Regions from separate parts of the Gemella sp. oral taxon 928 genome, predicted to be linked through region 2. Evidence: riboswitches for the same ligand, from Rfam matches in the RefSeq annotation. Region 2 holds a riboswitch; the other holds the start of a gene.
What was found. Region 2 has a riboswitch for thiamine pyrophosphate ahead of AXE85_RS06500 (thiamine-binding protein). Riboswitches for the same ligand answer to the same signal wherever they lie in the genome.
Positions count from the first base shown of each region.

Region 1: it holds a riboswitch for thiamine pyrophosphate, as region 2 does, so the genes downstream of both, tenA (thiaminase II) here and AXE85_RS06500 (thiamine-binding protein) in region 2, are expected to answer to the same signal.

Region 1 covers NZ_CP014233.1:513,924-526,014, forward strand. The annotation lists gene isdE (heme ABC transporter substrate-binding protein IsdE) at 1-502, opposite strand, end outside; gene AXE85_RS02275 (heme-binding Shp domain-containing protein) at 517-1,869, opposite strand; gene AXE85_RS02280 (G5 domain-containing protein) at 1,996-3,345, opposite strand; gene AXE85_RS02285 (LPXTG cell wall anchor domain-containing protein) at 3,518-5,488, opposite strand; TPP riboswitch at 5,768-5,866, shown strand; gene tenA (thiaminase II) at 5,970-6,650, shown strand; gene thiD (bifunctional hydroxymethylpyrimidine kinase/phosphomethylpyrimidine kinase) at 6,650-7,444, shown strand; gene thiM (hydroxyethylthiazole kinase) at 7,449-8,231, shown strand; gene thiE (thiamine phosphate synthase) at 8,233-8,865, shown strand; gene AXE85_RS02310 (LPXTG cell wall anchor domain-containing protein) at 8,961-12,091, opposite strand, start outside.
Region 2 covers NZ_CP014233.1:1,401,992-1,414,082, reverse strand. The annotation lists gene pssA (CDP-diacylglycerol--serine O-phosphatidyltransferase) at 1-116, opposite strand, end outside; gene AXE85_RS06525 (YitT family protein) at 286-1,191, shown strand; gene AXE85_RS08680 (chloride channel protein) at 1,612-2,130, shown strand; gene AXE85_RS08675 (chloride channel protein) at 2,281-2,574, shown strand; gene AXE85_RS06515 (ATP-binding cassette domain-containing protein) at 2,744-3,466, opposite strand; gene AXE85_RS06510 (ABC transporter substrate-binding protein) at 3,466-4,464, opposite strand; gene AXE85_RS06505 (ABC transporter permease) at 4,445-5,230, opposite strand; gene AXE85_RS06500 (thiamine-binding protein) at 5,205-5,489, opposite strand; TPP riboswitch at 5,528-5,632, opposite strand; gene AXE85_RS06495 (DUF1858 domain-containing protein) at 5,832-6,065, shown strand; gene AXE85_RS06490 (DUF438 domain-containing protein) at 6,065-7,408, shown strand; gene rpsL (30S ribosomal protein S12) at 7,911-8,330, shown strand; gene rpsG (30S ribosomal protein S7) at 8,380-8,850, shown strand; gene fusA (elongation factor G) at 8,956-11,037, shown strand; gene tuf (elongation factor Tu) at 11,146-12,091, shown strand, end outside.

The DNA of each region.
Region 1 (12,091 bases), 880 kb from region 2:
TTCCAAACTCTTTGGCTAAATCTTCTGTTACAGAATATAAACCGCTGACACTACGAATATCAACAAACTTGTATGGAATATTATTTTTTTCAAATCCTTCTTTAATCCAATCTTGTAAACTGTCAGGTGAATAAACGATTGACGGATTTATTGATTTAATTACTTCCATATTCGGATTCATAGGCAAACCGATTTGAACGGTGTTTTCATATCTTTTTGGCATATGACCTAATCTTGTTGTAGGAATACCCGCAAGTTTAATATCAAGAACATCTGCAACTTGACAAAGAGCCACAGAATCCATTACAACACGTTTACCGTTTTCTTCTTCGGATTTTTTATCTTTGTTAACTCCCGTAAGGTCAATAGTTTCATTAAAAGCCTTATCAGCAATATTTGGTTCATCTCCGGTTGTGTTAGCGTTCTTGTTGGAAGAACAAGCAGTTAAAATCAGTGAAAAACTCAAAAGAATCGTTAATAATAGTGATAATTTTTTTTTCATATTTTTATGACCTCTTATTCGTTTTCTTCTTTGATTTCTTCGGTAGGGTTTTCGGTAACTACATTATTTTTACGTTTTTTAACGCCAATGAAGATGCCGGCGATTAGTACAAGAACAACAGCACCGCCGCCAAGGTAGTACGGTAGGTAATTTTTTTCTTTTATTACTTCCATATCAAGATTACCGTTTCCGTTTTGAATGGTATCGGTATTTACTTCAACGAAAAATCTAACCGGACGATTCATAGGTTCTACATACATTTGAACCATCGCTAAGAAGTTTTCATTCGGTACTTCAAAACGATAGTCAACATAGCTGTCTTTATATTGTTCAATATTAACTTTTGTTTCGGTGGCTGTAACTTGTTTAAATTCTCCGTCTTTTTGCAATACTTTAATAAAAGGTCCTTGCTCTTTACTACGTTGAACCCAGTTCATTAAGTGAATTCTAACGGTAGCATATAATTTTCCATCTTTAGTTCGTTGTAATAAGGCTTTAGACCAACGTTTTTCTCCACCCGCTTTTTGATTTTTAAGAGCATCGTTTAAGTTCCCGCCGGAATTAACGGGAGATATAACTCCTTGAACCATACCTTCACCGATTGCGGCATTTTTAGTTCCGCCGTCAGCGGTAATTCCGGTTAATGGGCTTAGGTAAGAGCCTGTTATATCAAGGTTATAAACACCGGTGTTTTTAGTTTTTTGATCTTCTTTAAAGTAATCTTCTAATTTCTTAGTAACAAACCCTTCCGGTGCTTTATTTTCATCTTTTTTCTCAGTATCTTTGTTTTCTTCTTTTTTATTCTTATCTTTATCGGCATTACCGTCTTCAGTACCTGAAACCAGTTTTGCAGCTGACCAGTTAAATTTTATAATAGCATTTTGAGAAGCGTCGCCACCCATAATTTTATTCATAGCATCAACAGAAACTCTAACTCCGACTTTATCGGGTTTAGCAGTTCCAAAGTCAAAACTTAAATTGCTAGGGTAGGTACTGGTTCCACCGTCAAGGTTAGTATCGTTATAGGTGCTTACGACAGAAGCCGGAGTTAATTTACCGGAAAAAATCGGTGATGAATAAATGCTTAATGATAGTAAATGACCGTGCATATTATTAAAATCCATCGGAACGAATTGAACGGTAATTGATGAGGTGTTATTATCGTGAACCTTAACGGTAGCATGTGTAGCTAATGCCTTATTTCCCATCGATAAACGCCCGGTATTTTCAGAATGCCATAGCTCAATCGGAACATTATAAACTTTATCTGCAGCTTGTACTTTATGATTTAACTGAACATTACTTGATGTTACAATAAACGCTAAAGTAGTAATTGTTATTGCAACAAATTTCAATATTTTTTTCATTATTATTACTCACTTTCTAAATAAATATATCTTTTCAAAAATAAAAAGCGGGAATAAATTTTCCCGCTTTTAGAGTTAGTAGTAACATGCCAAAATAAGAGCGGGGCTACTAACTATATTTAATTATTATTTTTGTTTTCTTCTACCAAGTAAAACAGCACCCATTAATGTAATAGCACCTGCTAATAGAGAAGAAGACGTTTCTAAACCGGTTCTAGGTAGTATGCTGTTATCAACTCGACCACCATTATCTGATGGACCGCCGATACCACCATCAACCTTAGGAGTTGAACTTGTAGGGACTGTACGCTCATCTAATTTAGCTTTACTCCAATCAAATGTAAGAATAGCTTTTTTACGACCGCCTCCCGGCATAATTTTTTCCATGGTATTAACAAAGACTTCAACTTCTACTTTGTCCAGTTTTTTAGTGCTAGTGAAAACAGCTTGTTTAGGGTGAAGAAGTCCCGGTATTTTTACTTCATACAAGTCAACTTTTTTACCGTTAACCCAAAAAGCACTAACACCGTCTGTTTGACCTAAGAAAGTAATATCCTTCATAGTTATAACATAATTATATACACCATTTTCTTGATAAACAAAAGCATCTACCATAGCAGCATGCCCCATAGATAATTTGTTGTTTTCATAATAATTAAGTAACTTTATAGGTACAACGTATCCAGATTTAACAACTGTTTGTTGAATTTGATTATTTTGTTGTACAACTTTTGTACCGACTTCAATTACTTCGTCAACAGGTTGTTGCGTAATGGATTCTGATTTAACAGTTTTTGTTTGAGTACCGTCAGCTTTAGTAACTACTGTATAGACAACAGTTTTAACACCTTTTTTACCCGGTGTTTTGACTTTTTCAGTTCCTTTTTCAAGATTAGGATTTTCTACTTTTGTAGTTTTATATGGAATTTCTTCAGTTTTTGTTTCTTCAGAAGTAAGATCATTTATTGAAGAAGGGACTTTTGAAGTATCAAAAGTGAGTTTTGCTTTTTGACGACCGGCACCCGGCATAATTTGTTCCATAGCATTAACAAATACTTCTACATCAAAAGAATCTTTAAGTGCAGGACTCATAAATTCCACTTGAACAGGATTTTTAACATTAGGATCCGGATAAGTTATAGATTTAAGAGGTATTTTTTTCCCTTCAACCCAGAATTTTCTGATTCCGTCACTCATTCCTAAAAATGTGATATCTTTTAGTATTACAGTATATTTGAATTGATTACCTATTTTTTGTACGGTAGCTTTTACCATTGCAGCGTTACCCATAGATAGCTTATTAGGTGTATAATAGTTCATCAGTTTAACAGGAATATCATACACAGCTGAACTAGGTGTATTTTCAGCAGCTGTTGCTACTTTTGCAGGTATTTGCACATTAGAAAGTTCGGTCACTGATAATGTGGATACAATAACAGCGGCAGAAAAAACTTTTAATAGATTATTTTTTTTCATATCTATTATCTCCTTTTATTTTTTATATTTTATTTAACTTAACTATTATTATAGTATAAAAATAACAAAAAATAAAGTAGTAAATGATAATCATTATTAATTCTTTTAGTATCTTTAACTTAAAAAATATTAGAGTAATGTAAAACCTACACTACTCTAATAAAATTATTTACTACTTATTAATTTTTCTGCGAAAAATTAATGCAGAAAGAAGAGTTAAGAAACCAAGTCCGCTAAAGGTAGCGGTTGCAATACCGGTATTAGGTAATACTTTTTTATTATTTGAAATATTACCGACAGAACTTTGATTATTTAAGTTATTGCTACCAAGTTGAGAAGTTTTATCTGTTTTATTTTTATCTTTTTCTTTAATAGAAGTTTCTTGTTCAACTTTTTTATTATCTTCTTTAGTATTATTTTCTTGTTTATCTTCTTCTTTAGGCAGTTTGTTTTTATCTTTAATGCCGGGTTCTTGTTCTTTTGGAAGTTTATTATCTTCTTTGTTATTAGGAACTTGCTCTTTAGTTAAAGGAGTAGCTTTAGACCAGTCGAACGATAGACGTGCCGGCGTATTTGCATGGAATAATTTTCCACCGACAGAAATATCCATAGTGACAGGTGCAGTGGTTAATTTTTCAGAGCTGGTGAAATGATATTGTTTTTCATGGTCATTACCACCAAGGTCTTTTACTTCCGCCTCTTTACCGTTAACTGTAAGACGACTTACATTACCTACAATAGGTCCTACATGTAAGTCTTTAAATGTTACGTAGTAGTGATATGTATCACCGATTTTTTCAACACGAGTTTTTTCACTAACTAAGGCCGGATTTCCCATAGAAAGATTATCGGTATTGGCATTAAGAAGTTTAGCCGGAACGCTATTATAAGGACTGTCAGCTTTTTCTACCATCGGGAAGTTTAAAGCCAAAGTAGTTTCCGTCGTTCTATCTTCATAACGAGGTTTTGCACCGGCTTTTACCCTTACATTAACGATAACATCCAGCTGAATTTTGTCCAATAAACTATCGGTAATAATTTTACCCTCATATAATTTAGTGGTTGAATCTATTTCAGTAAGTGTTATTTCCTTACCTTTATAATAAATTTTAGAAAGGGTAAACGGTTTGTTACGAAGCAACATATTAGACGATGTTCCCTCTTTTACTTGGATAGTATATTGATATTTGTTGCCAATTTTTTCAACTTTTACATCTTTAACAAAAGCGTTAGAATAAATAGAAGAATCATCACGATTTCTCCCGTTAAGTTCTCCTTTTACTGTGGTCGGGAAAGTATTAGGCACTTTATTAGCCTCAGCTTCGTGGTCTTCGGCAATAGGTTTAGCCGGGGTAGGTTCTTCTTTAGGTTTTTCCGGTTTTACAGGTTTAGTAGGTTTTGGAGTAATCGGTTCAGTAGAACCATCTTTTTCAACGATAGGTCTGTCTTCCCATTTACGAGCAGTTTCGTAATACAGTTGCAATGTGACAAAGTGAGACATATCACGTCCGTCGGGATATTTAGAAGTACCGTCTAATTGAATTTTATCCAATAATTTATCTGATGTAATAGATGCTTCTTTAATACGTTGTTTTTCGCTTAATGTTTTTAATTCCAGCACCTTATCTTGATATATAATTTTACTTAATTCAAAATTGTAAAATTCTCCGCCGACGTCGGTAATTCCCGGTTTAATTCTAAACGTATATTTATATTTATTACCGATTTTTTCGACTTTAACATTGTTATCTAATGCCGGTTCATATAGTGACGGTTCATCATTATTGTTTGCATTTCTTAGATGCCCTTGGACATTAAGTGGAAATTCTTTTTTTACAGTTTTTGAATCAACCTCTCTGTCTTTATTCGGGTTTTTATATGTAGCAGCCTCGTAGTTGTCAGCTGTAACTTTTTTACCTCCATCATTTTTTAAGTTTTTACCATCTTGTTTAGTGGTAGTCGAAGTAGTAGCGGTAGTTTGTACTTTCGGAGTGGTGTTGGGTGTGCTTACTCCTGTTGTAGCATGAATAGCACTATCTTCCGCAGCGTATGCAAGTTCGTCCTGATTGTAGGCTTCTATGGCTGCTATTGCAGAGAAAATTGCCGTAGCAGAAAGAACTTTTAATAATGTGTTGTTTTTCATATTGATAAATCTCCTTATTTATATGTAATCGATTTTTAAAAAATCGCTAAGCAATATTATATTATAAAATCTGTAAAAAATAAAGAAGAAAATGATAATCATTCTTAATTTATTTAAAAAAATATATAATTTCAGTAAAATATAAGGTTATTATCTTTGTTTTATTATAAAAATAAAGATAATTTTCAATGATTTAAGTGATATATAAAAATAAATAAAACGATTGCATTAAGATTGACATTTTTAAAAAAGTCTGTTACGATAGGGTGGTAAATTAAATATAAGCACTAGGGGTGCCTTTAGGCTGAGATAACAAATGTTAGACCCTTTGACCTGAACTAGATAATGCTAGCGTAGGAAATGTGATAAAAATTTGTCTTTTTATGTAAATATTAATATACTTTTTAACTCCCATGCACTACGTTTGGGAGTTTTTTAGGTTGTGTTTATAATCAAATAAAATACTGAGGGGGATATATTGATGAAACAAATTACAGATATAATGGAAGAAAAGGCACTACCGATTATTGATAAAATTTATTATGACGGCTTTATTCAAGGATTAATTCATGCTGATTTATCAGAGGAAGCAGTTGTTCATTATTTAAAAGCGGATGCGTTGTATTTAGCTAATTTTAGCGATATTTACGCATTATTACTGGCAAAAAGTGATAATAAAGATGAAAAAAATTTCTTTTTAAGTCAAATAAATTTTGTTTTAAATGAAGAAATTGCCGCTCATAAAAACTTAGCCGATTATATAGGACGTGATTACAATGAAATTATTAAAGGTGGTGAGTGGTATCCGTCGGCTGATCATTATATAAAGCATATGTATTATAATGCCTATGCTTTCGGTATGGCAGAAACACTTAGTGCTATGGCACCGTGCCCATGGATTTATGCGAAAATAGCAGAGAAAATTTTGGCAGAAAATAAATTGGCAGATGATCACCCGTTAAAATTTTGGGTTGAGTTCTATGCCGGAGATTTGGCAAAAGATTGTTTACATTGGTATTATAGAATAATTAATCGTTTAGCTGAGCATATGTCTATTGCTGATAGGAAACGACTTATTAAAAATTTTTTGGAAAGTTGCAAACATGAAAGAAAATTCTTTAATATGGCATATACACAAGAATGTTGGGAGTTGAAAGAATAATGAGTAAGTTAAATATTGCGTTGACGATAGCCGGCACAGACCCGACAGGAGGAGCGGGTATTATGGCAGATTTGAAAACATTTCAGGCACGTGGTGTCTATGGTATGGCGGTAGTAACCAGTGTTGTTGCCCAAAATACTTTGGGTGTTCAATATATTCAACATCTGAATTTGGAAACGATAGAAGCACAGTTGAACAGCGTATTTAACGATATAGCACCCCACGCTATTAAAACCGGAATGATAGCTAATGCTGATATGATGAGATTAATAAAACGATATATACCGAAAAATCATCTGTACGTAGTTGATCCGGTTATGGTAGCCACAAGTGGAGATAAACTTATAGATGATAAAGCAAGAAGAAATTTAAAACAAGAAATTTTACCTTTAGCTACGGTTATTACACCGAATATTCCGGAGACAGAAGAAATAGTAAATTTTGAAATAATAACGGAGTCGGATATTAATAAAGCAGGAAAATTTATTATATCGGAAGTGGGATGTCAGTCGGTTGTTATTAAAGGCGGTCATCTTACAGGTAATGCTACGGATTATTTGTTTACCAAAGACGGTTCACGTCATATATTTTTAAGCGAACGTGTAAATACACGTCATACACATGGGACAGGTTGTACATTTTCTGCGGTCATTACAGCGGAGTTGGCAAAAGGGCGTGATTTGGTTGAAGCGGTGGCAACAGCTAAAAAATTTATATCAACGGCGATATCCGAAGCACCGGGGATAGGGCATGGGAATGGACCCGTTAATCATTTGGCATACAAGGGAGAATAATATAATGAGTAGTATAAAATTAATAAAAGAAAAATCTCCGTTGGTTATTTGTATTACTAATGACGTTGTGAAAAATTTCACAGCAAACGGATTGGTAGCACTCGGAGCATCACCGGCAATGAGTGAGTATAAAGATGATTTGGAAGATTTATTACGTTATGCGAGTGGATTATTTATTAATATCGGTACATTAACCGATGAGAATTGGCAACTTTACAAAGATGCGTTAACGATTGCCGAGCGTTATAAAGTACCGGCGGTGCTTGATCCGGTTGCTTGCGGAGCGAGTGCTTACCGTAAAAGAGTGGTTAATGATTTAATTAGTAATCATAAATTAGCCGTAATACGTGGTAATGCGGGAGAAATCGGCAGTTTAGTAGGAATGAATATAGAATCAAAAGGCGTTGACAGTGCAACGGTAGATAATGTAGCGGAGCTAGCGTTATTGGCGAACAAAAAATATAATATTCCGATAGTAGTGACGGGCAAAGTAGATGCGATAGCGGTAAATGGCGAAGTTCGTACTATATATAATGGTAGTGCAATGATGCCTAAGGTTATAGGAACGGGTTGTCTTTTAGGTGCGGTATTGGCAAGTTTTATCGGAGTAGACGAAGATAATCTGTTAGTTGCTTTGGAAACCGCTTTGCTGACATATAATATTGCCGGAGAAATTGCGGAAAAAATGCCACGTGCAGACTTACCGGGTACGTATAAAGTAGAATTTATTAACGCTTTATATACGGTAGCGGACGAAGATATAGCACATTATAAAAGGGTGAAATAGTATGTTTAATAGACAAGTTTTACGATTGTATTTTATTTGCGGAACGACTACTTGTGATAATAAATATCTACCTGATGTTGTTGAAGAGGCACTTAAAGGTGGTATAACAATGTTTCAATTTCGTGAAAAGGGTATGGGAGCATTAAAAGGTGATAAAAAAGAACAAATGGCACGAACGATCCAAAACCTATGTAAGCAATACAATGTACCATTTATTATTAATGATGATGTTGATTTAGCAATAAAGCTTCAAGCAGATGGTGTCCATGTCGGTCAGGAGGATATTGATGTAGAAAAAATTCGCAAATTACTTCCAAAGGCAATTATCGGGTTGTCAGTAGGGAATACCGTAGAGTATAAAAATTCAAAACTAGCCTATGTTGATTACATTGGAGTGGGACCTGTCTTTTCAACAATATCCAAAAATGATGCAGGTAGTGCAATAGGATATACCGGCTTAAACAAAGTAAAAGAATTGGCAAAAGATTTGCCAATCGTCGCAATAGGCGGTATTAATATACAACATATTAAAGATATTATAGACATTGGGATAGATGGTGTATCAATTATTTCTGCCATTTCCTATGCAGGTAATATAGAAGAAACCGTTAAAACCATGATAAAACAATTATAAAAAGCCTCCAAAGGAAATCACTTTTTTGAAGACGATTCGCAAAGTGATAAAAAGGATATACACTAAATTAATAGTGGTATATCCTTTTTTAGTAATTATTTATTATTTTTTCTACGAAGAACCAAAGCGAAAAGCAGTGTCAAGAAACCTAAGCCGGCAGTGGCTGTAGCATGAATACCGGTACTAGGTAATTTTTTACCGTTATCGGTAGGTTTATTGTTATTATTGTTATTATTGTTATTATTGTTATTATTGTTATTATTGTTATTATTGTTATTATTGTTATTATTGTTATTATTGTTATTATTGTTATTGTTGTTATTGTTGTTATTGTTGTTATTGTTGTTATTGTTATTATTGTTATTATTGTTGTTATCGCCGGATTTATTTTCTTCGTTTTGTTTTTTCGCATCTTCTAAGATTTTATTAGCTGAATTAATATCTTTTGCATCATTTAATTGTTTAACAAATTTTTCTTTTTGTTCTTTAGTTAAATCAGGTAATTTTTCAATCTCAGTTTTTGCATTTTCAACGGCTTCTTTTAGTTTTTTTGCTGCCATTTCTTCGTCATTTGGCGCTTCAGGACGATTAATGGTGGTAGAGAAAACTAATTTTGCCTCCGGTCTTGAAGTTCCCATTCCGTCATTAGGTACACGAACATCATAGCTGGTTTTTACATCTTTTTCTAATTCAACAAGCAATTTTTTATTAAAGTTACCGATTTCTCCGGTTAGCGAATTAAGATCATCGTATTTATTAACGACATGATATGGTAGTTTTTCTCCATCAAGTTGGTCTTTAAAAATATCAAAATCTAATAAATGAGCATGTACTGAACCGAAAATCATAGTTTTTAAATCAATATCCAAGTAAGTTTTAGTTGGAGTGAAGATTAATTTTCCTTTGTTAACAAATACATTATTTGCCATTGAAGTTTCTTCCGGGCGATGGAATTTTTTAATAGCGAACTCAACATTTTGAGTAGGGTACTTGTACTCTAATGTATTTAATGCGGTTTGCAAGTCTTTTAGGTTTTTAGATAGTGCTTCGGTATCTGTTAATGAATTATTTACACGTGTTTTTAACTCATTTAAAGAAGAAAGTTTTTCAGGTGTTAATAATTGTTTTAAAATATCAGAATCAACAATATCACTTAGAGTTTTAGCATTTTTTTGTAAGTATTTTATATCTGTTGTTTTTTCAGATTTTAAAATTTTTATATTTTTATCCATGTTTTCCAGATGAAGAAGAACAGCGTTTAATGTAAAACTATTTTTTTTAATTTTTTTCTTAACTTTTTGCAATTCAGCTTCTAAATTAGATTTTGCAGTAGAAATGCTGGTAGTTTCAGCAAGAATTTTTTCCGCTTCTTCAGCTTTTTCTTTAAGTTCCGCGACTTTTTCTTCAGTTAATGCTTTTGTATCTTTTTCAGCGATAACAAAGTATGCTTCATCGCTGTTAACATTGAATTGCAAAGTAGATTTAGAAACTGTTGCTGTTGTCGGAACCGGACGAAGAATACCGTTTTCATAGATATAAGCATGAGTATTAGTTGTTGCTTTATAATTCTCCAGTTTTAAAGTAAAGATTGGGTTTTCATCAATATTCCAACCGTTTTTGGTAGTAGGAGTAAATTTAGAACCATCTTTTTTAGTAATATTTAATTTTAAAGTTTTAGCATTTTTTAAGCCTAGTTCATTAATCTTGCTGTCCAGTGTTTTATTTATTATTTCTTCAGAAATAGGAGTAGCTTCAAGACGTGCGTTTTCATCAAGTAAGAATTTTCTGTCAGAAGATAATGTAGCTTTGTACTTGGTACCATCCATGTCAACGGTAGTTTCTGTTTTGTCAAGTGTTTCTTTGTCAAAAGGTAATACGTAAGTTTTTGTTTCACTACTTTCTTTACCGTCTTCACTAAATGCTTTTACTTTTAATGTTAAGTTTCCACCGGTAGTTGGTACTTTAGAACCTTCTTCAAAAGGATCTATGTTTAAGTTGTAGTAAAATTCCGGTTTATGTGGATTTGCATTAGCGAAACGTGCTACGGCATCTCGTGATGAAAATGTCGGTTCGCTGCCATCTAAGGTATATTTTAAATAACGAGTTTTAGTATTCACAAGACTAGGTCGTTCAAATGCAGCTTCTAATGAGAAGAAGTAGTTATTAGCTAATTTGAATTTATCGCCATTAATACCGTTATATGGTGAATAATCAACACCATCTTTAGAAAAATCGAATTCTTGTTTAGGGTCACCGGCTTTTTTAACGGTAGTTCCATGTACTACAGGTTTAAGAGAAAATAGTTTAGGAGCATCTACTTTAGGGGATTTGTTGATATTAACATTTTTATCGTCCCAAGTGACGGTTCCGTATTTTCTGAATATACCTGCCGGATATTGAAAATCACCGTAAACAAAAACTTCTTTTTTACCGGTAACGGGGATTTTAGCTTGAGAAATTTCAAAAACGGATTCGGAAGTTTTTAAAGTTTGAATTACTTTTACCTCTGTAGGAGTTTTTAAATCAGAGTCTTTAGCATTTTCAATAGCTTTATCCGCATATTTAATATTTTGAAGACCGTTGTTATTTTTTCCTTCACCTATTTTACTATAATAGGTAAGAACTAAGTATTCTTGTCCATTTTCTTGAACTAATTTTCCGATAGTATCAACATTTTTTCTAACTACAGGAGATACTATAGTATCATCTTTAACATGAATGTTAACATATCGTTCAACAGGTTTCGGATCTTCTGTTACTTTAATTACTTTAAGTGTACTAAAATCATGATTTAGTATAATGTTTTGTGTTCCAAGACCCTCGCTAATAGAATCCATAACAGGGACGTAGACCTGACCGAAAGCAATTAATTTATTGTCGGCAGTTATTTTATTTTTATCAACAGGATATTCTACTGTTTTAGGATAAGCAGTTCGAGAAGGATAGTGTTTTTTATAAGTATCGAAAAAGTCATCTTTTTCGTTAGTGTTATAGTTTTCTACTATTGTTGCTTCTTTAAATTCATTATCAGCGATTTTCATTCTATCAGCATAAGATTTATCACCGCTGTAATATTTTAAATCACCTAAGTAACCTCTGAATTTTTGACTTCCCATACCATGTTCAATCGGTTGGAAAGAAAGTCTTATAAAATATTGCCCGTTTCTAACAATAAGACGTGTGTTTTCTCTTTTTACAGCACCGTCTGCCATCGATGCCGCTTTTC
Region 2 (12,091 bases):
AAAAAAATAAAGACACTAGACCATATATAATACCCGTGAATAGTGGTTAGTATAGAAGTAAAACCACAAAATATATTTCCAAGGGTAAGATAGTTCGGTATGAAATTTTTATTCATGACTTATCCCTCCAATATTGATACATATAATTATAGTATAAAATGTTGAGAATGTCTAAAAAAATATAAGATTTTTTTGGGGAATTCAAAAATATTTTTTGAAGAATATTGTTTTTTAAAAAATATATTGATATAATTATGATGAGATTAATATTTTCGGGAGGTTGTTATGAAACAAGAAAAAAAGGTAGTTAATAAAAAAAGAATTGCAAAAGAATTATTTTTTATTATGCTCGGTTGTGCAGTGTATTCTTTTGCACTTTTACATTTTAATGTACCGAATCATCTTGCAGAAGGCGGTGGAGCTGGAATAGCATTATTTTTATGGTATGCCTTTGGATTTCCGGTATCATATGGGACTTTGCTGATAAATATTCCGTTATTAGTATTGGGGTATAAAATGTTGGATAAAAAAACAATGATTTATACGATTTATGGTATTATTATGTTGACACTTTGGATAAATATTTTCGAAAATTATCATGTTGTAATAGATATTGGCGGAGATAGATTGTTAGCTTCTGTTTTCGGTGGAATTATAGCAGGGGTTGGGTTAGGCACTGTTTTTGTTTTTGGTGGTACTACCGGTGGTGTTGATATTATAGCAAAAATTATTCAGTTACATTTTGGTGTTTCTGTGGGTAGAGTTATCCAAATAATAGATGGAGTAATTTTGCTTCTAAACTTTATGGCATTAAAAAGTTATCCTGCAATTCTATATACTTTAATTTATGTTTACATTAGCACTAAGTTAATTGATGTTTTTGTTGAAGGTGGAGTTCCGGGTAAAGGTGTTATGATAATGTCTAAGAAAATAGACGAAATAACAGAAAAAATTAATACAGATATGAAACGTGGTTTAACATTTTTAAAAGGGCAAGGCAGTTACTCACGTCAAGATATGAATATCGGTTATTGTGTTGTAGCAAGAACGGAAATAGGTAGATTAAAGTCATTGGTATATGAAATAGATCCAAACGCATTTCTAACTATTACTGAAGTTCACGATGTAATAGGGGAAGGATTTAGTTTTGATCAACCTAAGAAAATAAAATTAAAGAAAAGTAAGAAATAAAGAGTGATTTAAGTGGTTTAAAAGTGATAAAATAGAACACGTTAATAATATAATTTTAATCGACTTTTTAAAAAGTTTAATAGATTTTCAAAGGTGGAATAGAAAAATTGATTTATAAAATCAAAATTTTTTATTCCACTTTTTAGGTAGTTTGGTACAAAAATTAAAAAAGAAATATACAAGGTTTAGAAAATTTAATATTAATAGTGTGGAAAGGGGTATTGATTTTAATTGAAATTTTATATAAGAGTATTAATAATTGTCTTTTTGACAAGTGTAACTTGTTCATACTTCGGTCAAATATTATTATTTTTAATAGAATATGGAAAAAATTATTATCAATAATTAATCTGTTTAACTCCGGTTGTATTGATATTCACTAAACGTAGTAATAGATATTTTAAAACCGGTAATATAGGAATGAAATATTTAATTACCGGTATACAGACAAATATTAAAAAAATAAGCTGGTATTTTCCGATTTTATTGGTAATAAATACATTTTTTGCTCATTTAACAGGGGTAAGTGTAGGAAGAGAAGGTGTTGCGGTTCAACTAGGTGGAACAATTGGGAAAAATTTTGCAGATGAAAAATTTAGTGCCGATCAATGTAATTATTTAATTAGATTGGGTATGATTTGTGGATTTTCCGCATTATTTAAAACACCGTTGGCAGCATTATTTTTTATCTTAGAGATAACTGGAAGAAAAATAAAAATCACAAGAGAGTTTTTATATGAATTAATATCTTACGTAGTATTTTCTTTTACGGCTACAAAGGTGTCAAATTTATTAGGTTTAGAAAAGTTTTTTGTTTTTGTTGATTTTAGTTTTAAAAATATAACCTTGGAAATGTATTTAAAAATTGTAATAGCAAGTATATGTTTTATTTTAGTTGGAATGTTGTTTGTGATTGTTCAGAAATTTCTAAAAAAATAACAAAGATAAATAAAATTATTACTTGGATTTTGGTATTCTTATTTATAATTATTAGTTTTATTACCCAATTTAAGTATACGTCATTGGGTACAAATTTAATAAATTTTTCTTTTTTTTGATACCGGTCAAATAACAAGGTTTGATTTTATTTTGAAATTGTTGTTAACAGTAATATGCACAGCAGTTGGTTTTAGCGGTGGAGAGGTAACGCCATTATTTGCGATAGGTGCAAGTTTTGGTGTTGTATTATCCGGAGCATTAGGACTACCAATTTATATTTTAGCCGGTATAGGTTACTCATTAGTTTTTTCATCTGCTACAAAATCATTTTTAACACCGATTTTATTAGTATTAGAAGTGTTTGGAATTAAGCTAATGCTTTTAGCATCGCTTTCTGCGTTAATTATTTATTTTATTAATCGAAAATACAGTATTTATGAATAATAAAAGCGACTTAAAAATCGTGATTTTGCTGGAAATTGATTTTATAAGTCGCTCTTTGCACAGTTCATTAGATTTTGGAAAAACTCTTTAAAACGAATGTCAAAATCAATGAATTGCTATGGTCAATCACTAATAAGAAAATTGAATTTGTAGATTTTAGATTGAGCTTTTATAAGCCGAGAATATTTAAGATTTCTTTTTTGTATTGCAGTTTTTGTTCGTCTTTATCTTTAGTCTTGTCAAGATTAATAGTTAATTCAGAAACTATTTCTCCCGGTTTATTTTTAATGATATATATTCTGTTACTAAGCTCAATAGCCTCATCTATGTCATGGGTGATAAGTAGTGTGGTCAGGTTCAAAGTACGACTAATATCTAAAAACCAACTGTGAAGAGATATCTTGGTAATTGCATCTAAAGCACTAAACGGCTCATCCAGTAAAAATAACTTCTGTTTGAACATATAAGTTCTGAGAAGTGCAACACGTTGACGCATGCCGCCGCTGAGTTCACTGGGATATTTGTCTTTATATTCATAAAGATTAAAAAGTTTCAAATTTTCAATAGCTTCTTTTTCAGCCTCTTTTTTCTTAATTTTTTTTATTAGTAAAGGCAGAATAATATTGCCGATAACAGTTTTATGTTCAAGTAATAAATCTTTTTGTAGCATATAACTGACTTTACCTTTAAAGTTAGTGTTATTTTCTATTGCTATTTCACCTTGACTAAGTTCTATTATGCCGGCGATAAGATTAAACAAAGTTGTTTTACCTACACCGCTTCCTCCAAGGATAGAAACTATCTCTCCACTATTAACATGGATATTAATATTTTTTAATATATCATTATTTGGATAACTATAAGTTAAGTTTTTTATTGATAATACGGTCATTATTTTACAAAGTCATTGGTAAATCCTGTGTTATCTGCTAGAGGTTTTTCAACGATGTTATTTTTGTTTACCCAACGGTAAAACGCATTCCAACGTTCAGCATCAAATTCGCCCCATTTATTTTTATCGGTTGCATAACGTTCTGATAAATATTTTTGTGAATTAATGATAAAGTCACGTTTTTCTTTTAATTCCGGTGCATTTTTGATTAAAATATCAGCAGCTTCTTCAGGATGTTCCATTGCATAGATATATCCTTTCTTAATTGCTTGAATAACTTTTTTTGCTTCTTCTTTGTTCTCTTTTAAATAATCGTTATTAGCGATAATTACCGGAGAATAGTAGTCCAGTTCTTTAGCAAAATCTTTTAAGTAGAAGTAGTTAATATCTAAATTCATAGATTCAGCCAGCTTACCATCCCACGCATAATAAATCCATGCAGCATCAAACGCTCCATTTTCCATTGGAGTGACAGAATTAGTATCTGTATTAGGGGTAAGTTTTACCTTGCTAAAATCTCCACCTTGTTTTTCAACTAATGATTTAATCATGGCAAGTTCCACAGGATCATTCCATGTTCCATATTTTTTCCCTACTAAATCTTTAGGTTCTTTAATGTCACTTTTTTTCAATGAAATAACACCGGAAGTATTATGTTCTATTATTGCCGCAACAGCGGTGATACCTGCCCCTTTAGAAAGTTTATTAGCCATAGTGTCTTGGTAATAAATCCCAAATGGTGCTTTATTATTAATAATTAAATCAGAAGTACTATCCTCCGGTGCCGGTTTAATATCAAGATCAATACCTGCTTCAGCAAAATAGCCTTTTTCTTTTGCAACAAAAAGTCCGGTGTGATTTGTATTTATCGCCCAATCTAAAACGAAATCCACTTTTTTTAAATCTTTTTTTTGTTCTGTATTTTGTTTATTAGTACCGCAAGCTGTAAGCGTTACAGCAAGAACAATGGCAAATAAACTAATTATTATTTTTTTCATAATTGTCTCCTATATATTTCCATTTAATAATTTTCTTTTCACTTAGTTTTACTAATTGAATACTTAGCAAACTAATTATTGATACTAGAATAATAATCGCAAACATAGTATCATATTCAAATAATTTTTTAGCTTTAATCATATAAACACCAAGTCCTTCAAAACCGCCAAGCCATTCAGCAACCACCGCAGCGATAAAAGCATATGATACACTTACACGAAGCCCTGCATAAAAATATGAAAGGCTATTCGGGATTTTGACATGCCAGAGTATTTGTAGTTTGCCGGCATTCATAAGTTTGAGTAGAGTAATCATGTCCTTATCGCAGTTTCTAAAACCATCGAGAATACTGACAATAATCGGAAAAGTTGTGGTAAGTATTATTAATACTATTTTAGGTGTAAGACCGTAGCCTAACCATAAAACAAGTATAGGTGCTATAGCTATAGTCGGGATAGTTTGTGTTAAAACTAAAAGCGGATAAATGGCTTTATTAAAGGCAGGGATGCTATCCATTATTAAAGCTAAGAGCCAAGCTATTACAATTCCTAAAAATAACCCGATAATAGCCTCTATTAAAGTGATTTTACTATGAAAAATTAATGTTTTATAGTTTTTTATAAAAGCATGTATTATTTCCGTTGGAGTAGGAATTATATATTTTGGGAGTAGATTCAAATATCCTGCTCCTTGCCAAATAATAAGCAGAAAAATCATAGTAATAGCGCTGGTATATTTATTAATTAAATTTACTAATTTTTTCATCAATTGTTAAAATACTCCCGTAATTAATTTTTACATTGGCAAAAATATTATTGCAATTTTCCCCAGCGATAAGTAAACATTCTTTTAAAGTCGCCATTAAGTCATTAAAATCACCTTCAATTACCGTTTCAAACGGCGTAACGACGGCGGTGGAATGTTTTGATAAAATAAAGTTTATAACTTTATCAATAGTTTTTAATCTTCCAATATCATCTTTTTCTAATGGAAGAATTTGTAAAGCGATACTGCAATTTTGCAAAATAAAAAACCTCCTTATAAGTTTAAGGGGTCTAATTATGGTCTTTAAGATTAACTTTCCTACGCTGGCATTATCCAGATCAGGTTCGGTCGAAATTATAGAATTTCCTCTCAGACTGTTTACAGACTCCCGTATAAGTTATTATAACATATCATTAAAGAAAAACAATAAAAATGCTTAAAGTAAAGACCTACAATTTAAAAACATTGTAAAAATAAGTGAATGATATTAATCTATAATTTATAAATATATCACTTAATAATAAATATTGATAATTGTTAGAGAAAATTTTTCAGATGTGATATAATAAATCCACAGGAAAAAAGAAGTGAGGTTAGTAAAATGGATAATATTATTGATGTAAGTATTCCGGTAGCGGAGGTTGTAGATAAACATCCGGAGGTGTTGGATATTTTAGTAGACTTAGGTTTTAAACCGTTAGCCAATCCTATTATGAGAAATACTATAGGTAGAAAAACATCGTTAAAAATGGGTTCTAAGTTGGCAGGGATAGAGTTGGAAAAAATAATTTCTACATTAAAAGCAAATGGATACGAAGTGGTAGGACTGGATTAATGGCTACTAAACGTATAGAGGTCTTAAAATCTATTCTGTTGCGTTTGCATAATGGAGAGAGTGCAGAATCTGTTCAAGAAGAATTTGATAAGCATTTTACAGGAGTATCAGCGATAGAAATTAGCCTTATGGAACATGAACTTATGAATTCTAATTCGGGTGTTACGTTTGAAGACGTAATGAAATTATGTAATGTTCATGCCAATCTTTTCAAAGGAGCAATAAAAAATGTAGAAATTGCAGATACAGAACATCCGGGACACCCTGTTCAAATATTTAAGCAAGAAAATTTTGCCCTTAGAGCTGCTATTATGCGTGTAAGACGTATTTTAGCAAATTATGAAAAAATAACGGATGAAATGACTAAAAAAGAAGTATTAAAAGGACTTTTTCGTCAGTTAAATTTATTAGGTCAGTTTGATATACATTATCGTCGAAAAGAAGAATTGATGTTCCCTATTATGGAACGTTATGGTCATACCGCACCACCTAAAGTTATGTGGGGCGTGGATGATAAAATACGTAAATTATTTAATAAAGCCTTAAAAGATGCAGAAAAATTTCCCAACGTTGATATAGAGGAAGTTAAAGCAAGTTTTGAAGTTTTTGTTAAAGAATTTGAAGAAATGATTTTTAAGGAAGAATCCATATTACTTATGATTCTTATGGAAACATTTAATCAAGATGATTGGCTAAACATAGCTAAAGAGAGTGATGTGTATGGATATGCAATAATTAAACCGACAGAAAAATGGGTTCCACATAGGGAGCCATTTGGAAAAGAAATAGAAAATTCGAAACAAACACAAGAAATATCCAATGAAGAAAATAATTTAACACAAAAAGTTATAGATACTCCGGAAGGTGAATTTACCATCACTTTTAAACCCAAAGAAAATAAGAATAAGGTTATTGACAGAAATAGCGAACAATCTTTTGGTAATGGATATTTGTCAGTAGAACAGGCAAATTTAATACTTAATCACTTGCCGATGGAAATTACCTTTGTGAATAAAGATGATATATTTCAATATTATAATGATAATGTGCCAAGTGATGAGATGATCTTTAAACGTACTCCAAGTCAAATAGGACGTAATGTTGAACTTTGTCATCCTCCACAATATTTAGAAAAAGTACGTATAATTTTTAAAAATTTGCGTGATGGAAAAAAAGATAAATATGAAATGTGGTTTAAATCTAAATCACGTGATAAATTCGTTCATATAACTTATGCGGGAGTATATGATAATAACAATGAATTTCAAGGTGTTCTTGAATACGTTCAGGATATACAACCATATCGTGAAATAACAAGTGATTATTATCGTGATATAGAGTAAAAAAGAATTAGGTGGGGCAATCAATTTTTGGTTGTACAATGATACGGGCATGGGAAAAAATTTCCTTCCCGTATTATTTATTGCTTTGTGTCAAATACGTAGCATGGGGAAAAATATTTTATAGTATACAAAAAGACAAATATCCAAATATAATTAAAATAGTAAAAATAATAAATTACGGATGGATATTTGATATAAATAATTTTAATATAAACAAATAAAAAATAATAGTGTTTATATTAAAATTTTTATTTAGATAATTTTTACGATACACCCGGTTATGTGTAAAAATAAGATATTATTAAATAGGTATATGAGAGAGTAGAAAAAATTAAAAAAACTATTGACAATAAAAAAAAAAAATGTTATTATTTAGTACGTGAGTGTTTTGAACGCTCTGTGTAAAGCCACTAGGCTTAAAAAAATTGTAATTTTATGAACCACCTGGATATGTGATTCATAATAAAAATAAAATTTTTATGGAAAGGAGGAAACCAAAGAAATGCCAACTATTAATCAATTAGTTCGTAAACCTCGTAAATCAAAAGTATCGAAATCAGATTCACCGGCTCTTAACAAAGGGTATAACTCTCAAAGAAAGAAAGAAACTGATATTTCTTCTCCACAAAAAAGAGGAGTATGTACTCGTGTTGGGACTATGACACCTAAAAAACCTAACTCAGCTTTACGTAAATATGCGCGTGTTCGTTTATCAAATCAAATCGAAGTAACAGCATATATCCCGGGTATCGGACACAATCTTCAAGAACACAGTGTTGTACTTATTCGTGGAGGACGTGTAAAAGACTTACCGGGGGTACGTTACCACATTATCCGTGGAGCTTTAGATACTGCAGGAGTTAACGACCGTAAACAAGGACGTTCTCTATACGGTGCTAAAAAACCAAAAGAGAAAAAATAATAATTTGAAAATAATTTGATAAAAGAATTTCGTGAAAGGAGGCAACATTATGCCACGTAAAGGTCCGGTTGCAAAACGTGATGTTTTGCCAGATCCAATTTACAACTCAAAATTGGTTACAAAATTGATAAATAAATTAATGCTAGATGGTAAACGCGGTACAGCTCAAAGAATTCTGTATTCTTCATTTGATATAATCAAAGAAAAATCAGGTCGTGATGCTATGGAAGTGTTTGATGAAGCATTAAACAACATTATGCCTGTACTGGAAGTACGTGCTCGTCGTGTAGGTGGTTCTAACTACCAAGTACCGGTAGAAGTACGTGCTGAAAGAAGAATTACATTAGGATTGCGTTGGTTAGTTAACTACTCTCGTTTAAGAGGAGAAAAAACTATGGAACAACGTCTTGCTAATGAAATCCTAGATGCAGCAAACAATACAGGATCAGCAGTTAAAAAACGTGAGGATACTCACAAAATGGCTGAAGCTAATAAAGCGTTTGCTCATTATCGTTGGTAATAATAAGGTGAATATCAAGCTAGTTAATGTTAGCTTGAGTTTTTCACTATAAAATAGACATTGTCAAAAATATTTAAACATTATATGAAAGGAGAAAATTGACTCATGGCTAGAGCATTTTCTTTAAAAGATACTCGTAATATCGGTATCATGGCTCACATTGATGCAGGTAAAACTACTGCAACAGAGCGTATCTTGTTCTACACTGGGAAAATTCATAAAATAGGTGAAACACATGAAGGTGCTTCGCAAATGGACTGGATGGAACAAGAACAAGAACGTGGGATTACAATTACATCTGCTGCAACAACTGCCGAATGGAAAAATCACAGAATCAATATTATTGACACACCGGGACACGTAGACTTTACAGTGGAAGTTGAACGTTCATTACGTGTACTTGACGGTTCTGTTGCTGTTCTTGATGCTCAATCTGGTGTTGAACCACAAACTGAAACTGTTTGGCGTCAAGCAACAACTTATGGAGTTCCTCGTATTGTATTCGTTAATAAAATGGATAAAACAGGAGCTGACTTCCTATATTCAGTAGGAACAATTCATGACAGATTACAAGCAAATGCACATCCGATTCAATTAGCAATCGGTGCAGAAGACCAATTTGAAGGTGTTATTGATCTTGTAGAAATGAAAGCTATCTATAATGAAGGTAGCGTTGGTGAAAATCTTGTTGTTAAAGAAATTCCGGCGGAATACCAAGATCAAGCCGAAGAATACCGTGAAAAATTAATCGAAGCTGTAGCAGAATTTGATGAAGAATTTATGGAAAAATACTTAGGTGGAGAAGAAATTACCGTTGCAGATTTAAAAGCTGTAATTCGTAAAGCTACTTTATCAGTAGAATTCTTCCCGGTTGTGTGCGGTTCGGCGTTCAAATATAAAGGAGTACAACCAATGCTTGATGCAGTAGTAGACTACTTGCCATCACCATTAGATGTACCTGCTATTAAAGGAACAGATCCGGATACAGATGAAGAAGTAGAAAGACATTCTTCAGACGAAGAACCGTTTTCAGCATTAGCATTCAAAGTTATGACTGACCCATTTGTAGGGAAACTTACATTCTTCCGTGTGTATTCAGGTGTTTTATCATCTGGTTCATATGTTAAGAACTCAACAAAAGGTAAACGTGAACGTGTAGGGCGTATATTACAAATGCACGCTAATACTCGTAACGAAATTTCAGAAGTTTATGCAGGGGATATTGCAGCAGCAGTAGGTCTTAAAGATACTACTACCGGTGATACACTTTGTGATGAGAAAAATGAAGTTATTTTGGAATCAATGGAATTTCCGGAACCGGTTATTCAACTTTCAGTTGAACCGAAATCTAAAGCTGACCAAGATAAAATGGCTACAGCTTTACAGAAACTTCAAGAAGAAGACCCGACATTCCGTGCGGGTACAGATGAAGAAACCGGACAAGTTATCATTGCCGGTATGGGTGAATTACACTTAGATATTATTGTAGATCGTATGCGTCGTGAATTTAAAGTTGAATGTACAGTAGGTGCTCCTATGGTATCATACCGTGAAACATTCAAACAATCTGCACAAGTACAAGGTAAATTTACTCGTCAATCTGGTGGTCGTGGACAATATGGGGACGTATGGATTGAATTTACTCCAAACGAACCGGGAGCAGGATTTGAATTCGAAAACGCTATTGTCGGTGGGGTAGTTCCTCGTGAATATATTCCGGCGGTAGAAGCAGGACTTAAAGATTCTATGGCGAACGGTGTATTGGCAGGATACGAATTAATCGACGTTAAAGCTAAATTGTTTGATGGATCATATCATGACGTCGACTCATCTGAAATGGCGTTTAAAGTAGCAGCATCATTAGCGCTTAAAGAAGCGGCTAAAAAATGTAATCCTGTTATCTTAGAACCGATTATGAAAGTTGAAGTAGTTATGCCTGAAGAATATCTGGGAGATATTATGGGAGATATTACTTCACGTCGTGGTCGTGTAGAAGGTATGGAAGCTCGTGGTAATGCACAAGTAGTAGCTGCCCAAGTACCGCTATCAGAAATGTTCGGGTATGCAACATCTTTACGTTCTTCAACTCAAGGACGTGGTACTTACACAATGACATTTGATCACTATGAAGAAGTACCAAAATCAATTTCAGAAGAAATCATCAAAAAAATAAAGGGTAGTCAATAGTTACCCTTTATAGTTGCAATTTTTATTGTAACATTATAAAATATAGTTATCATAGAATGCTATGTGGCTAATGTATATTAAATTAACTTTAAGGAGAGATTTTATAAAATGGCAAAAGAAAAATTTGACCGTAGTAAAACACATGCTAACATTGGAACAATTGGTCACGTTGACCATGGTAAAACAACTTTAACAGCAGCTATTGCAACTGTTTTGGCTAAAACTTATGGAGGAGAAGCTAAAGACTACGCTTCTATCGATAATGCGCCTGAAGAAAGAGAACGTGGTATTACAATTAACACTTCTCATATCGAATATGAAACTCCAACACGTCACTATGCACACGTTGACTGTCCGGGACATGCTGACTATGTTAAAAACATGATCACAGGTGCTGCACAAATGGACGGAGCTATCCTAGTAATCGCTGCTACTGATGGTCCTATGGCTCAAACTCGTGAACACATCTTATTATCACGTAACGTTGGGGTACCTAAAATTGTAGTATTCTTAAACAAATGCGATATGGTAGATGATGAAGAGTTATTAGAACTAGTTGAAATGGAAGTTCGTGAACTATTATCTGAATACGGATACGATGGAGATGATCTACCTGTAATCAAAGGTTCTGCTCTTAAAGCTCTTGAAGGTGATCCTGAAGCAGAAAAAGCTATTATTGAACTTATGGAAGTTGTTGATACCTATATCCCAACTCCAGAACGTGATAATGCAAAACCATTCATGATGCCGGTTGAAGACGTGTTCTCAATTACAGGACGTGGTACAGTTGCTACAGGACGTGTTGAACGTGGACAAGTTAAAGTTGGTGATGTAGTAGAAATCGTTGGTTTAACTGATGAACCGGCTTCTACAACTGTAACCGGAGTAGAAATGTTCCGTAAATTATTAGATTACGCTGAAGCAGGGGATAACATCGGTGCTTTATTACGTGGTGTTGCTCGTGAAGATATTGAACGTGGACAAGTTTTAGCAGCTCCTAAAACAATTACTCCACATACTCAATTCGTAGCAGATGTGTATGTATTATCTAAAG